One region of the Musicola paradisiaca NCPPB 2511 genome, then DNA from elsewhere that is predicted to be linked to it. Evidence: predicted binding sites of a transcription regulator. Region 1 holds the regulator's gene; each other region holds the start of a gene.
What was found. The regulator LexA, encoded in region 1, represses DNA repair genes until DNA is damaged. The targets are predictions, from matches to a motif close to TNCTGTATGTACATACAGNA.
Positions count from the first base shown of each region.

Region 2: a site for LexA is predicted at 2,475-2,494, ahead of dinB (DNA polymerase IV). Genes of this name have one in related genera too.
Region 3: a site for LexA is predicted at 2,068-2,087, ahead of DPA2511_RS11620 (DNA translocase FtsK 4TM domain-containing protein). Genes of this name have one in related genera too.

Region 1 covers NZ_CM001857.1:3,942,648-3,946,922, reverse strand. The annotation lists gene plsB (glycerol-3-phosphate 1-O-acyltransferase PlsB) at 1-1,487, opposite strand, end outside; gene DPA2511_RS17430 (diacylglycerol kinase) at 1,616-1,981, shown strand; gene lexA (transcriptional repressor LexA) at 2,092-2,703, shown strand; gene zur (zinc uptake transcriptional repressor Zur) at 2,854-3,363, opposite strand; gene DPA2511_RS17415 (pirin family protein) at 3,476-4,177, opposite strand.
Region 2 covers NZ_CM001857.1:1,040,495-1,044,769, reverse strand. The annotation lists gene pepD (beta-Ala-His dipeptidase) at 1-1,334, shown strand, start outside; gene dinB (DNA polymerase IV) at 1,403-2,461, opposite strand; gene dpaA (peptidoglycan meso-diaminopimelic acid protein amidase) at 2,832-3,581, shown strand; gene DPA2511_RS04740 (class II glutamine amidotransferase) at 3,552-4,275, opposite strand, start outside.
Region 3 covers NZ_CM001857.1:2,638,041-2,642,315, forward strand. The annotation lists gene DPA2511_RS11620 (DNA translocase FtsK 4TM domain-containing protein) at 1-2,008, opposite strand, end outside; gene lrp (leucine-responsive transcriptional regulator Lrp) at 2,124-2,618, opposite strand; gene trxB (thioredoxin-disulfide reductase) at 3,129-4,088, shown strand.

The DNA.
Region 1 (4,275 bases):
TCGATCGGGTCGATGTCGTCGCGCCATTGCGGTACGTGGGTGTTGAGGTAGCTGGTCAGCGATAGCGGTTCGCCGATGTTTACGTACCCTTGCCCCAGATTACGCAGCTTACTCAGGCCGCGCACCATCTGTATGAACCCTTCTTTTTCTTTGGTAGCGCCGCGCAATTCCTTGGCATAGGTTCCCACTTCCATCACATGTTCGTAACCAATGTAGATAGGAACCAGTGTTATGGGACGGGTTCCGCCACGCAGCATGGCTTGAATCGTCATCGCCAGCGTGCCGGTTTTAGGTTCCAGCAAACGCCCCGTGCGTGAACGGCCGCCCTCGACAAAATACTCTACGGAATAACCGCGGGTGAACAGTTCGCCCAGGTATTCGCGGAACAACGTGGAATAGAGCTTATTGCCTTTGAAGGTTCGGCGGATGAAGAAAGCGCCGAGACGGCGGAAAATCGGCCCGGCCGGCCAGAAGTTCAAGTTAATGCCCGCCGCGATGTGCGGAGGCACCAGCCCCTGGTGATAAAGCACATAGGAAAGCAGCAGGTAATCCATATGGCTGCGATGACAAGGAACATACACCAGTTCGTGCCCGTCCTGAGCCAGCTGGCGGACCCGCTCGGCGTTATGGACGTTAATCCCTTGATATAACCGGTTCCAGGTCCAGCTCAGGACGCGATCGGAAAGGCGAATCGCTTCGTAAGAAAAATCGGCGGCGATTTCTTCCAGCAGGGTAATCGCGTTCTGTTGCGCTTTCTCGTGGGAAATCTTTTTTACCCGCGCTTCATCATCGATGGCTTTAGCTATTGCTTTGGACGACAACAGTTTGTTGAACAGATCCTGCCTTGCGGGCAGTCTGGGGCCGACTGCTGCCAGTCGTAGTCGGGAAAAATGCATCCGCGCTACGCGAGCCAGCTTGTGGGCGATGGTCTTGTCAGTACCATGTTCTGTGGCCATATAACGCAGGGATACCGGCGTTGAGAAACGCACGAAACTGTCCCGTCCCAGCCACAAAACGGCAAAAAATTTCTCGATGCCGTTCAGCAATCGTAAATGTGGCGTTTCCTGATTCTGCTGGCCTTCGCGGCCAGGTGAGCGTCCGAACATGACGGACACGGGAATCATCTGGATATCCAGATCCGGATTATTACGGTGCAGATCCAGGTAGTCATGAAAGAGCTTGATCGATTTCTCTTTCGGGACGTAGTAATGGAACACGCGCGGGCCGTCATTGACAAAGACGTAACTTGGCAACGTCTTGCCATCAATATGGAGTGGCTGCAGCGGATCCGGCAAACCGAGCTCGCGGCATTTGGTGCGCAGAGTCAGTAAATCCGCTTTGGAGTTGTAGGGCAGCACATAGAAAATCGGCCGGGACGGATCCAACTGTTGTTCAGCAACGGGATCCTGGGGAATAACTTTACTCTTCACCAGGAATTTAAGGGGAATATTCAGTAATTTATAGTAAATTCTACGCCAACCTGACATAACAACCAGAAGCCTCCTGTTAGCAACGCGCCGAAAGGATACCAGAAACCCGACAGGATATCTGTGGTGATACGTTCGTGCGGGCACGTTAAAATTGCGTTCAATCACAAATTACAGGTGGAGCAAGTATGAATAAAACAACGGGGTTCACCCGGCTCGTTAAAGCAACAGGGTACTCGTTGCAAGGATTGAAACAGGCATGGCTGCACGAAGCGGCATTTCGTCAAGAATCGCTACTGACTCTCGCCGCGATTATTATTGCGTGTTGGCTACCGGTTTCAACGATTGAGCGGTTGTTGCTCATCGGTTCGGTGGTGTTGATTGTGTTGTTTGAGCTTGTCAACAGTGCGATAGAAGCGGTTGTGGATCGTGTCGGGATGGACTATCACGAATTGTCCGGCAGGGCGAAGGATATTGGCTCGGCGGCGGTGTTTGTCGCCTGTTTGCTGGCCGCAAGCGTGTGGGGAAGCTTGCTGTGGAGCCATTTTGCGTGAGGCTTCGAATATTCGCAGAAAATTCCGTGGAATAGCGTTCTTCCGGGTTCCCATTGCCGGTATCCCTGTATATACTCACAGCGAAACTGTATAAACAACCAGGGGGCGGGATGAAAGCATTAACCACCAGACAACAACAGGTCTATGATCTTATTCGCGATCATATCTCTCAGACCGGGATGCCACCGACCCGTGCTGAAATTGCAAGTCAACTCGGCTTTCGCTCGCCAAATGCAGCGGAAGAGCATCTTAAAGCGCTGGCGCGCAAAGGTGTCATAGAGATCGTTACCGGCGCATCTCGTGGAATCCGGTTGCTGATGGAAGAAGAAGATCAAGGGCTACCATTGATTGGCCGTGTGGCTGCTGGCGAGCCCTTACTGGCTCAACAGCATATCGAATGTCATTACCAGGTCGATCCCGCCATGTTCAAGCCTAACGCGGATTTTTTGCTGCGCGTCAGCGGTATGTCGATGAAAGATATTGGTATTCTTGACGGTGATTTGTTAGCTGTTCACAAAACCCAGGATGTGCGTAATGGTCAGGTCGTCGTTGCACGTATTGAAGATGAAGTGACGGTCAAGAGACTGAAAAAGCAGGGGAATATTGTGCAGCTGCTGGCAGAGAACAAGGATTTTGAGCCCATTGTCGTCGATTTGCGTGAACAGAATTTCTCGATTGAAGGTTTGGCCGTCGGCGTAATTCGTAACGGCGACTGGAGCTGATTTTTCTCGCCGGTTTGATTCCGATTCCTGCTACTTATACAGTCTGGCTGGCGCTTTTTGTTTACCTTTACCGATGAGCGCCTGCCGTGACCTGTAAAATCCCTTTTGATGTGTGACGGTCGATGTTGAACCTCGTAGGTTGCCCGATGTTCAACGCTTCTTCACGATCAGGCTGTGATCATGATTGCAACTATCCCGCTGTTCGCAGGACTCCACCTGTTGGCATTCTCGGCAGAAACCATGCGCTTCCACAACGCTGTGCCGCATCACGAACCCTGACTGTTGCGCCAATTGCTGCAGCGTTTCTTCCACGCCTTCAGTCTGGCGTTCAGTCACTTGTCCGCACCGGTCGCAGATGAACAACGCGGAAGTATGGCTGTGTTCTTCAAAGTGGTGGCACAGCACATAGCTGTTGTTGGACTCGACACGATGAATAAATCCTTGCTCAAGAAGGAAATCCAGTGCGCGATAAACTGTGGGCGGCTTGGCTTGCGGCTCTGATGCACGCAGGAGATCGAGTAAGTCATATGCACTGATGGCGCCGGTTTGCTGTGCGATTAAACGCAGCACTTCCTGACGCTGGGGTGTAAGACGCACGTTGCGCTGCTGACAAAGCTGTTCGGCCTGAATGACAAGTTTGTCCGGATTGACGGAATCCATGGCAATAACCCTGAAGCCTGTTTGGGATCATGCGGCCATCTTAGCATGACAGGGCAAAAACACTGAAACGCGCCGCTTTAGCGCCTATTTGCCTTAGCTTGTGTTGGGTAGGTCAGGCGACCAGGTCGATCAGTAAAGCTCGCGTATCGGAGCCGGCCTGTAAAGTGAGACTCTTTTCCTGTTGGATGAATGCGCCATCTCCGCAGTGCAAATTCCGGCTCGCATCGGCGCAACCGCAAACGCGGATGCTGCCGTAGATGGATTGCAGATAACCGCTATTACCTTTCAATGGCAGGGTCTGCTGCTCGCCGGTTTTCATGTCCACATGGTGAATCCAGACCTGCTGGCGAAGGTGAAGGGCGTTTGGGGTATCTTCCGGCGAGGCGATTAACTGGTTGCCAGACGCTTGCAGCGTCAGCCGCTGCAGGGGGGAATTCTCGCGCGTCGGACACGCATCCAACCATAACTGAAGACGAGTCAACGGGGTTGTGTCGTCGATGTTGTGCTCGCTATAGCTAATGCCCGGCTGTGTTGCCAACAGTAATACGTCGCCCGCATCGGCGCGGATGTGGGCGCCGTTGCTATCACGGTATTCGGCCCGCCCTTGCAACAGAATATTCAGGATATCAACACGTGGATAGGTACGCGGCTGAAAGGCGGTTTTGGGTGACAACACTTCCTGGTTCAGCACGCGTAATGACGCAAACCCGAGATAATCAGGATCGAAATAGTGGCCGAAGGAAAAGGTATAACGAGCCTGTAACCAGCCATAGTCAGCCTGGCCGCACTGTTCAGCAACTCTGCTAATGATCATGGTATTTCAGACCCTTGGAATTGTTAATGCTGAGATGGTAATTGGCTGGACGATGGATTGTTAGCCAGTTAATCTGGTGGGTACATTCAAAAATCCTG
Region 2 (4,275 bases), 1.7 Mb from region 1:
GCAGTATCCATGCCGAGCGAGATCAAGTGGGTAATATCCTGCTGAGAAAACCGGCCACCGCCGGAATGGAGAACCGCAAACCGGTTGTTCTGCAGGCACACTTGGATATGGTGCCGCAGAAAAATAACGATACTGTCCACGATTTTACCACTGACCCCATTACCCCCAGGATTGACGGTGAATGGGTCAAAGCCTGCGGCACGACGCTGGGTGCGGACAACGGTATCGGTATGGCATCGGCACTGGCCGTTCTGTTTGACGACAGCGTCGAACACGGCCCATTGGAAGTGCTGTTGACCATGACGGAAGAAGCGGGCATGGACGGCGCTTTCGGCCTGCAACCGGGCTGGCTACAGGGTGAAATGCTGATCAATACCGATTCCGAAGAAGAGGGCGAAGTTTATGTTGGCTGTGCGGGCGGTATCGATTTCAAAACCCGCTTGCCGCTGACGCGCGAAGCGCTCCCGGCCGGTTATCAAACACTGACATTGACCATTAAGGGACTGAAAGGCGGCCATTCCGGCTGCGATATTCACCTTGGGCTCGGCAACGTCAACAAACTGCTGGCGCGTTTTCTCGCCGAACAAGCCATCGCGCTGGATCTGCGCATTGTCGATCTGCACGGCGGAACCCTGCGCAACGCCATTCCACGCGAAGGCGCCGCCACGCTGGCGGTTGCGGCCGACAACGTCGCATCGCTGCAAACGGCGGTTCAGCATTATCTGAGCACGCTGAAACTGGAGCTGGGCGCCGTAGAGAAAAATATCGACATTAAACTGGAGCCGACGGAAAACGGCACGGCCGTGCTGAATATCGACAGCCGCGACCGATTAATCGCGCTGCTCAACAGCATGCCGAACGGCGTTATTCGTATGAGTGATGATTTCAAAGGCGTCGTCGAAACTTCGCTGAATGTGGGTGTCGTTACGCTAAATGATACCCATGCGGAGATTCACTGCCTGATCCGCTCGCTGATCGACAGCGGCAAAGAGTATGTCGTCGGCGTCCTGACGTCGCTGGGCCGTCTGGCTGGTGCGGAAACCGTCACCAAAGGCGGTTATCCGGGCTGGAAGCCGGACGCGACCTCCCCGGCCATGCAACTGGTACGCGAAACATATCAGACGCTGTTCGGCAAAACCCCGAATATCATGGTGATTCATGCCGGGCTGGAATGCGGTCTGTTCAAGAAGCCGTATCCGGAAATGGATATGGTTTCGATCGGCCCGACGATTACCGGCCCGCATTCGCCCGATGAAAAAGTCAACATTGCCAGTGTGGCGCTGTACTGGCAATTGCTCACCGCACTGCTGAAAGCCATCCCGGAACGGCGTTAATCAACGCGCCTCTCGCCTCAATGCAACATCGTGCCTGGCTGATGGGCACGATGTCTCTCCCCTTCGCACTACTCCCATTGAAACACCAACTGGCGTTCCAACTGGGGATCCAGTAACGAAACGTGCAGCCCCACCAACCGAACACCGCGCGATTCCCGACGCTGCTGCCAGGTTTGATGCGCCAGCCGGATCAGATCAGATTTGTTCAGCTTCGGCCAGACGTGCTCCTGCGTCGTCTGCCGGAAATCATCGAATTTCAGCTTTACCCCCTGTCGGGCGATATGCAGATCCGGCCGGACGCGCCGCAGACGGGCCTCAAGTTCAGCGTACAACCGCTCGATCAACGCCTCACAGGCCGGCCAGTCATGAATATCCTGGGCCAGCGTGGTTTCCACGCCGACCGACTTACGTAAACGTTCGGGGGAAACCCGGCGTTCATCAATCCCGTGGCAGCGCTCCCACAGTATCCGGCCAAACTTGCCAAACTCCTTCAGCAACTCCGCCAACGCATAACCCCGCACATCAGCGCAATTGTGCAGCCCCCGCTCGGCCAAACGCCCTGCGGTCACTTTACCCACGCCAGGAATGTTCGCTAACGGCAACGACAGCAGAAACGGCTCCATGTGCGCCGGTGTTATCACGAACAGCCCGTCGGGCTTATTTTGCTCCGACGCCACTTTGGCCAGGAACTTGATGGGCGCAACGCCTGCGGACGCGGTTAACTGCAATTCATTGGCTATCGTTTGACGGATTTCTTCGGCGATCAACGTCGCGGAACCACTGCATTGCGTACTGTCGGTCACATCCAGATAGGCTTCGTCCAGCGACAGGGGTTCGATCAGCGAGGTATAACGGGCGAAGATCTGCCGAATTTGATACGAAACGGCTTTATACACGTCCATCCGACCGGGCAACAGCGTCAGATGAGGGCACAACCGCAGCGCGGTAGCCGTCGCCATCGCGCTGTGAACGCCGTAACGGCGTGCCGGATAGTTGGCGGTGCTAATCACGCCGCGCCGATCGGCTCGACCGCCAATCGCCAGAGGAATATGGCGCAGACGCGGGTTGTCCCGCATCTCTATTGCCGCATAAAAGCAATCCATATCGATATGAATGATTTTGCGCATCGCCCCTCCTGAAAACTGTATAAATATACAGCCTCATTGCTAAGGCGGCAAGGCACAACCAACGCCGGAGAGACGCTATTGCTCGTAGGTAAGTCGTACCGAAAAACCGCCCCAAACCGGCACATACCGTCGGGAAAAAAGCACGTATCGCCTCCCGCTCCATCGATGGCTAAACAGACCGGCTTTTTATGCTTTTTACGCTTTGAATCAGACAAGAGGCAATGTTAATGTGGCAACGCTACACACCCGGAGCGGCGTCCGCCGGATAAAACCGACACAGTTTCCACTGAAAATACGGCTCTTTCGGGTAGGTAAGGGAAATACGGACCATACCGTATATAACAACAGCTCCAGCCATCCAGGATTCATAATGCAAAAAGTCGCACTATCGCTTGCGATGTTGTTTTTTTTGCCTTCCGTTGCCATCAACAGCCATGCCGCTCAAACCGCGCCGGTAACGACCAATACGACACAACAGCCCCTGCAACAGCCGCAGCAGTCCGCCATCGGTTCACCCGTGTATATCCAGATTTTCAAGGAAGAGCGGGTATTGGAACTGTATAGCAAATCAGGGAATGACTATCGTCTGGTGCAGAGTTACCCCATCTGCAAATTTTCCGGCGGGTTGGGGCCGAAGAAGACCGAAGGCGATTTCAAAAGCCCGGAAGGGTTTTATCAGGTGGATTTACGTCAGTTGAAACCCGACAGCCGCTACTATCGCGCCATCAATGTCGGCTTTCCCAACGAATACGATCGCGCTCAGGGGTATTCCGGCCGTTATCTGATGATCCACGGCGAATGCGTGTCCATCGGTTGCTACGCGATGACCAACAAGTCTATCGACGAAATCTATACCTATGTCGAAAAGGCGCTGCGCAACGGTCAACAGAAAGTGGATATCGCTATTTATCCGTTCCGGATGACGGAGCAAAACATGAAGCGTCACAGCCGTTCGGTGGATTACAAATTCTGGTCGCAGTTACAGCCGGGTTATGCCTTTTTCAACCTAACCCATCAACCGCCCGCAGTATCGGTGGCGAACGGCCAGTATGTGATCAACAACAAAACCATACCGGCCAGTCCGCCCGCATCACACTATGCGTTCGCCCAAGCGAAATAAGACAAACTCACCTGGCATGAGCGCATGCCAGGTTTCATTGCCGGTGAGCGGTAATGTCGCCAGCACAGTGACCACGTCGTCAGGCGTGGTTTGTTGCTGAAAGTCGATTTCCACATCGTCATCAAGCAGCGTTGCCTTGCCGAACGGCGCCCGCCGGGTAATCCAGTGCAAACGGGTCGAACAGTACCCCATCACGAAATCACCGTCCGACAGCAGCATGTTGAATACCCCTTTCTCCCTGAGCTGATCCGCCAGCGAAGCAATGTAACGGAACACTGACGGCCAGTACGTCGGCTTACGCGGATAACGCTGAGACAATTGATGCAGCAGCCAGCAGAAGGCATATTCGCTATCCGTTTGACCTACCGGCCGGAAATTGCCGGTTTTCAGACTACGGTAGCCCTTCAACTGGCCGTTGTGGGCGAACGTCCAGTTACGTCCCCACAGTTCACGGGTAAACGGATGGGTATTCTCCAGCGTGACTTCGCCGCGATTCGCCTGCCGGATATGAGAAACCACAGCGCGGGACTTGATAGGATAATTTTGCACCAATTGGGCGATGGGAGAGTCGCAACCAGGCAGAGGATCCTTGAACGTTCGACAGCCGTTCCCCTCGTAAAACGTAATCCCCCAGCCGTCACGGTGCGGCCCGGTACGACCGCCTCGCTGCATCAACCCGGTAAAGCTGAAACAG
Region 3 (4,275 bases), 1.3 Mb from region 1:
GGAAGGGATGGATCAGGCTATTCATCAGCGACGATGCCGGCTTGTCTTCCGGTTGCGCATGCAATGCCGACGCCGCCGCTGAAACGGCAGGGGCAAACGGTGGAGCCTCGTTATCCGGTTCTTCCTGAGCAGGCAAGGTAAACAGCGGTTCGGCAGGGCCTTCATCCACCAGATCGGCAAACGGCGATATCGCGAAGGCGCCGCGTGCATTCATGGTTGTTGCCGAAGACGGCTCATCCTCTACAGACGATTCCGGCGCAGAAGCAGCCACCGGCGGCGCCTGTCGCCACGCGGCCGTCGTCGTAACATCGCTAGCTAGCGGCGGCGTCTCGTCTTCGTAGCGAACCTTCTGCTGTTCGGCGAAATCGCGGGCCAGACGCGCCTGCATTAATGCATCCTCATCTTCCTCCGCTACCGCGTACTCTTCGCCATAACGGGTACGTTGTTGATCCATAAACGCTTGACGCAATTCGGCTTCCTGGATCAGTACCTGTTGTTCGTCATTATCCAACGGTTCGCCATCATCCAACGCGGGCTGGCTATCGAACATTCTGTCAGGCGCCACGGTTTCGGCGACTGACGAAACATCAGCGTCACGCGGCAGGTCGATTGAGGTTTCGTCCTGCGTTGCGTGGGTATGCCGTTCCGCCTCGCGCGCCTGCTGCTCTGCCAGACGCTGGGACGGTAGTTTGATACCGTAGGACGCCAATTCGCGGCGGGTAGGAATACGCACCGGATTTGGACGCGGCAACTCTGGCCCCATCCCCCGTTTCACCTGGGGATTTTCGTTTTCATCCGTTGTAAAGGCGGGGGTAAACAACGTATTGGTTTTCGGTGTCACCGCAGAATCCGGCTCAGGAACGGCAAAAGCGGGTGCCGCCGATGCAGCGACACGAGAGATGCGATCCTCAGGCTGCACGCTGAGCGGGTGCCAGTCTGCGACTTCATTGAACGATGGCGCAGGTTCATTGAACGACGGCGCAGGCGGCTGCGCCGGCTCAGACGACGCTTTGGCGGCCAACGCCGCCGACACCACGGACGACACCGTATACGCCGGTTGCATCGACGCGGACGGCGCAACCGATGCTGTGGCGGGCGATGGCGGTACCTCGGCTGAAGACGGCGCATCAGCCGGGCTCAGCGCCGAATCATGCGCGATGACTGGGAGCGGAACGTCCGGCCGCGGCGTGCTTTCATCGGGACGAGCCTTATTCTCCGTCTCCTGCGCTTGCACCGCTGCGGACGCCGCCGCGCCAATGCCGGGCGCAGAGAACAGTACATCATCGGTCTCGTCACGCCGGTCAGTCTCGGGTTCGTTGGCGTGAACAACATCGACCGTATCATCCGGCACCGCGTCGTCATCCGCTTCATCGTAATGATAGTCATCGTCGCGACGGCGGGTGGAAAAGAACGTGAGGCATCCCATGACCGCTACGCCAATCTTTTCGGCGATGGTCAACCACGACCAACCGGTGAATAACGTCAAGCCGGTCGCCCACACACACAGCAGGATCATGGTGGCGCCGATATTGTGAAATCGGGGGATCATTGAACTGCTGAGCAAACTGCCTAGCACGCCGCCGGAAGCAAAATAGTAGATGTCGTCGACGTTCAACGCGGCCAGCCCACAGGATGTCAGGATCAACGCCAATGTCCCGATAAGGCGCAGCGACAGGGTGAAATAATCAATGATGTGCTCATGACTACGTGACCGGTGAACCGCCCAGCACAGGGAGAGCATTATCGGCGGTATGGCATACGCCAGCACGCCGAATATAAAGAATAAGGTATCCGCCAGCCAGGCGCCGGCCCCGCCGCCCAGGTTGTGAATCGGTTCATGCCAGGCCGTTTGCGACCAGCTGGGATCCGAGGGGCTGAAACTCAGCAGCGCGACCGCCAGATAAACGGCGAACAGCGCTGCCACGATAAGCATCGCTTCTAATAAGCGTCGACCCGCGCTGAGCGTTTTCAGCGTCACGTCTTTGTCTTCGGTGTATTCCTGGCTCAAGCCAATCTCCAGGTTCCTGCAAATGTGCCATAACAAAGCGCCGAGGGTGCCCCGGCGCATGCTGTATATATTCACAGGAGTGTAGCTAAATTTACCGGATTATGCATCCCTGCCGTCAGCGGGTTTTAATCACCAGCCGGTTACTCTGCTTCACTTCTTCCATCACCACATAGGTGCGGGTGTCGTTGACGCCCGGCAGGCGCAGCAGCGTTTCACCCAGCAACTTGCGGTAAGCTGACATATCCGGCACGCGGGTTTTGAGCAGATAGTCAAAATCACCGGAAACCAGATGACACTCCTGAATTTCTTCCAGCTTCTGCACGGCGGCATTGAACTGTTCAAACACATCCGGTGCGCCGCGGTTCAGCGTAATTTCCACAAACACCAACAATGATGCATCCAGATAATGCGGATTCAACAGTGCAGTGTAACCATTAATAAAGCCCTGCCGCTCCAGTCGACGAACACGCTCCAGACACGGGGTGGGTGAAAGACCAACCCGTTTGGAGAGCTCCACGTTGGAGATACGACCATCTTTTTGCAGTTCGTTCAGGATATTGCGATCAATGCGGTCAAGATCTTTTCCCGGACGTTTCTTCGTGTCTACCATTCTTGTTGTCTCTCTTCATCCTTCCCTGCTTAATTGCTGTCTCTGACCAACCTCATGTACCAGAGCTGCCCTAAAGAAGACCCCTGCCTTTTGTTGTACAATAGCGTTCCCGTCAGTCGTCGGCGCATCGGCGTTAAAACAGCGTTCCACAAAAAGCGGCACTGTGTTTCCATCCAGATAAAAGCTGATGAAAAGCGGAGCATTCAACTATTCACATACAAAAAATTTCCTCTTCCAAGGATGTTTTCGCAAAACTACAGCCGATTGTCAAAGCAAAACAATTAAAATCAGGAGAAAGTGCCAGATTCACGCTTTCCTCCCTGAATTGACTGGTTTTTCCCGCATCGCACGTCCCCCTTAACGCAAAGATCCGGCACCCGATTGCGCCACGGTATTCCAATAACCTGTAACGATTAGACAAATAGCCAACAACATTCCACTACACTTTTTTTACCGAAGTAATTTCCTTACAATCGCTGCCATCGTCCGTTCACACGAATTGAGGAACTCATGAGCACTGCCAAACATCGTAAATTATTGATTCTGGGTTCAGGCCCGGCCGGTTACACCGCCGCGGTCTATGCTGCACGGGCCAATTTACAACCGCTGCTGATCACCGGCATGGAAAAAGGCGGCCAGTTAACCACCACGACCGAAGTCGAAAACTGGCCCGGCGATCCGAACGATCTGACCGGCCCGCTGCTGATGGAACGCATGCATGACCATGCCGTCAAGTTCAATACCGAAATCGTTTTCGACCACATCAACCGCGTCGATCTGCAACAACGCCCATTCCGCCTGTTCGGCGACAGCGATGAATACACCTGCGACGCGCTAATCATCGCAACCGGCGCTTCCGCACGTTATTTAGGGCTTCCCTCTGAAGACGCCTTTAAAGGCAAGGGCGTTTCCGCCTGCGCCACCTGCGACGGTTTCTTCTATCGCCAACAGAAAGTCGCCGTCGTCGGCGGCGGCAATACCGCCGTGGAAGAAGCGTTGTACCTGTCCAACATCGCCGCCGAAGTGCACCTGATTCATCGCCGCGACAGCTTCCGCGCTGAAAAAATTCTGATCGACCGCCTGATGGCGAAAGTCGACAGCGGCAACATCGTACTGCACACCTATCGCACGCTGGATGAAGTGATCGGCGACGACATGGGCGTTACCGGCGTGCGCCTGCGCAATACGCAGAGCGACGCCACCGAACAGTTGGATATCGCCGGTGTCTTCATCGCTATTGGCCACAGCCCGAATACCGCGATCTTCAACGGCCAGTTGGCGCTGGAAAACGGCTACATCAAGGTGCAATCTGGCACCAACGGCAACGCTACCCAGACCAGCATTCCTGGCGTTTTCGCCGCCGGCGACGTCATGGATCACAACTATCGCCAGGCGATTACATCTGCCGGCACCGGTTGTATGGCCGCGTTGGATGCTGAACGCTATCTGGACAGCCTGAACGACAAATAACCGCCCCCTCCCGGAGGCTCGTGCTTCCGGGATATCGCGCTCTCTGCTCTGCGTACTCTCCCGCAAAAATTGATCAACCCCCCTATCTGGCTTTGGCTTTTCTTTTGCAGTGACACGCTGTCGCGGTAACATGACGCCAACCTAACCGTTGCCAGCACTTTATGTTAACTGGCGGTTATATAAGCGT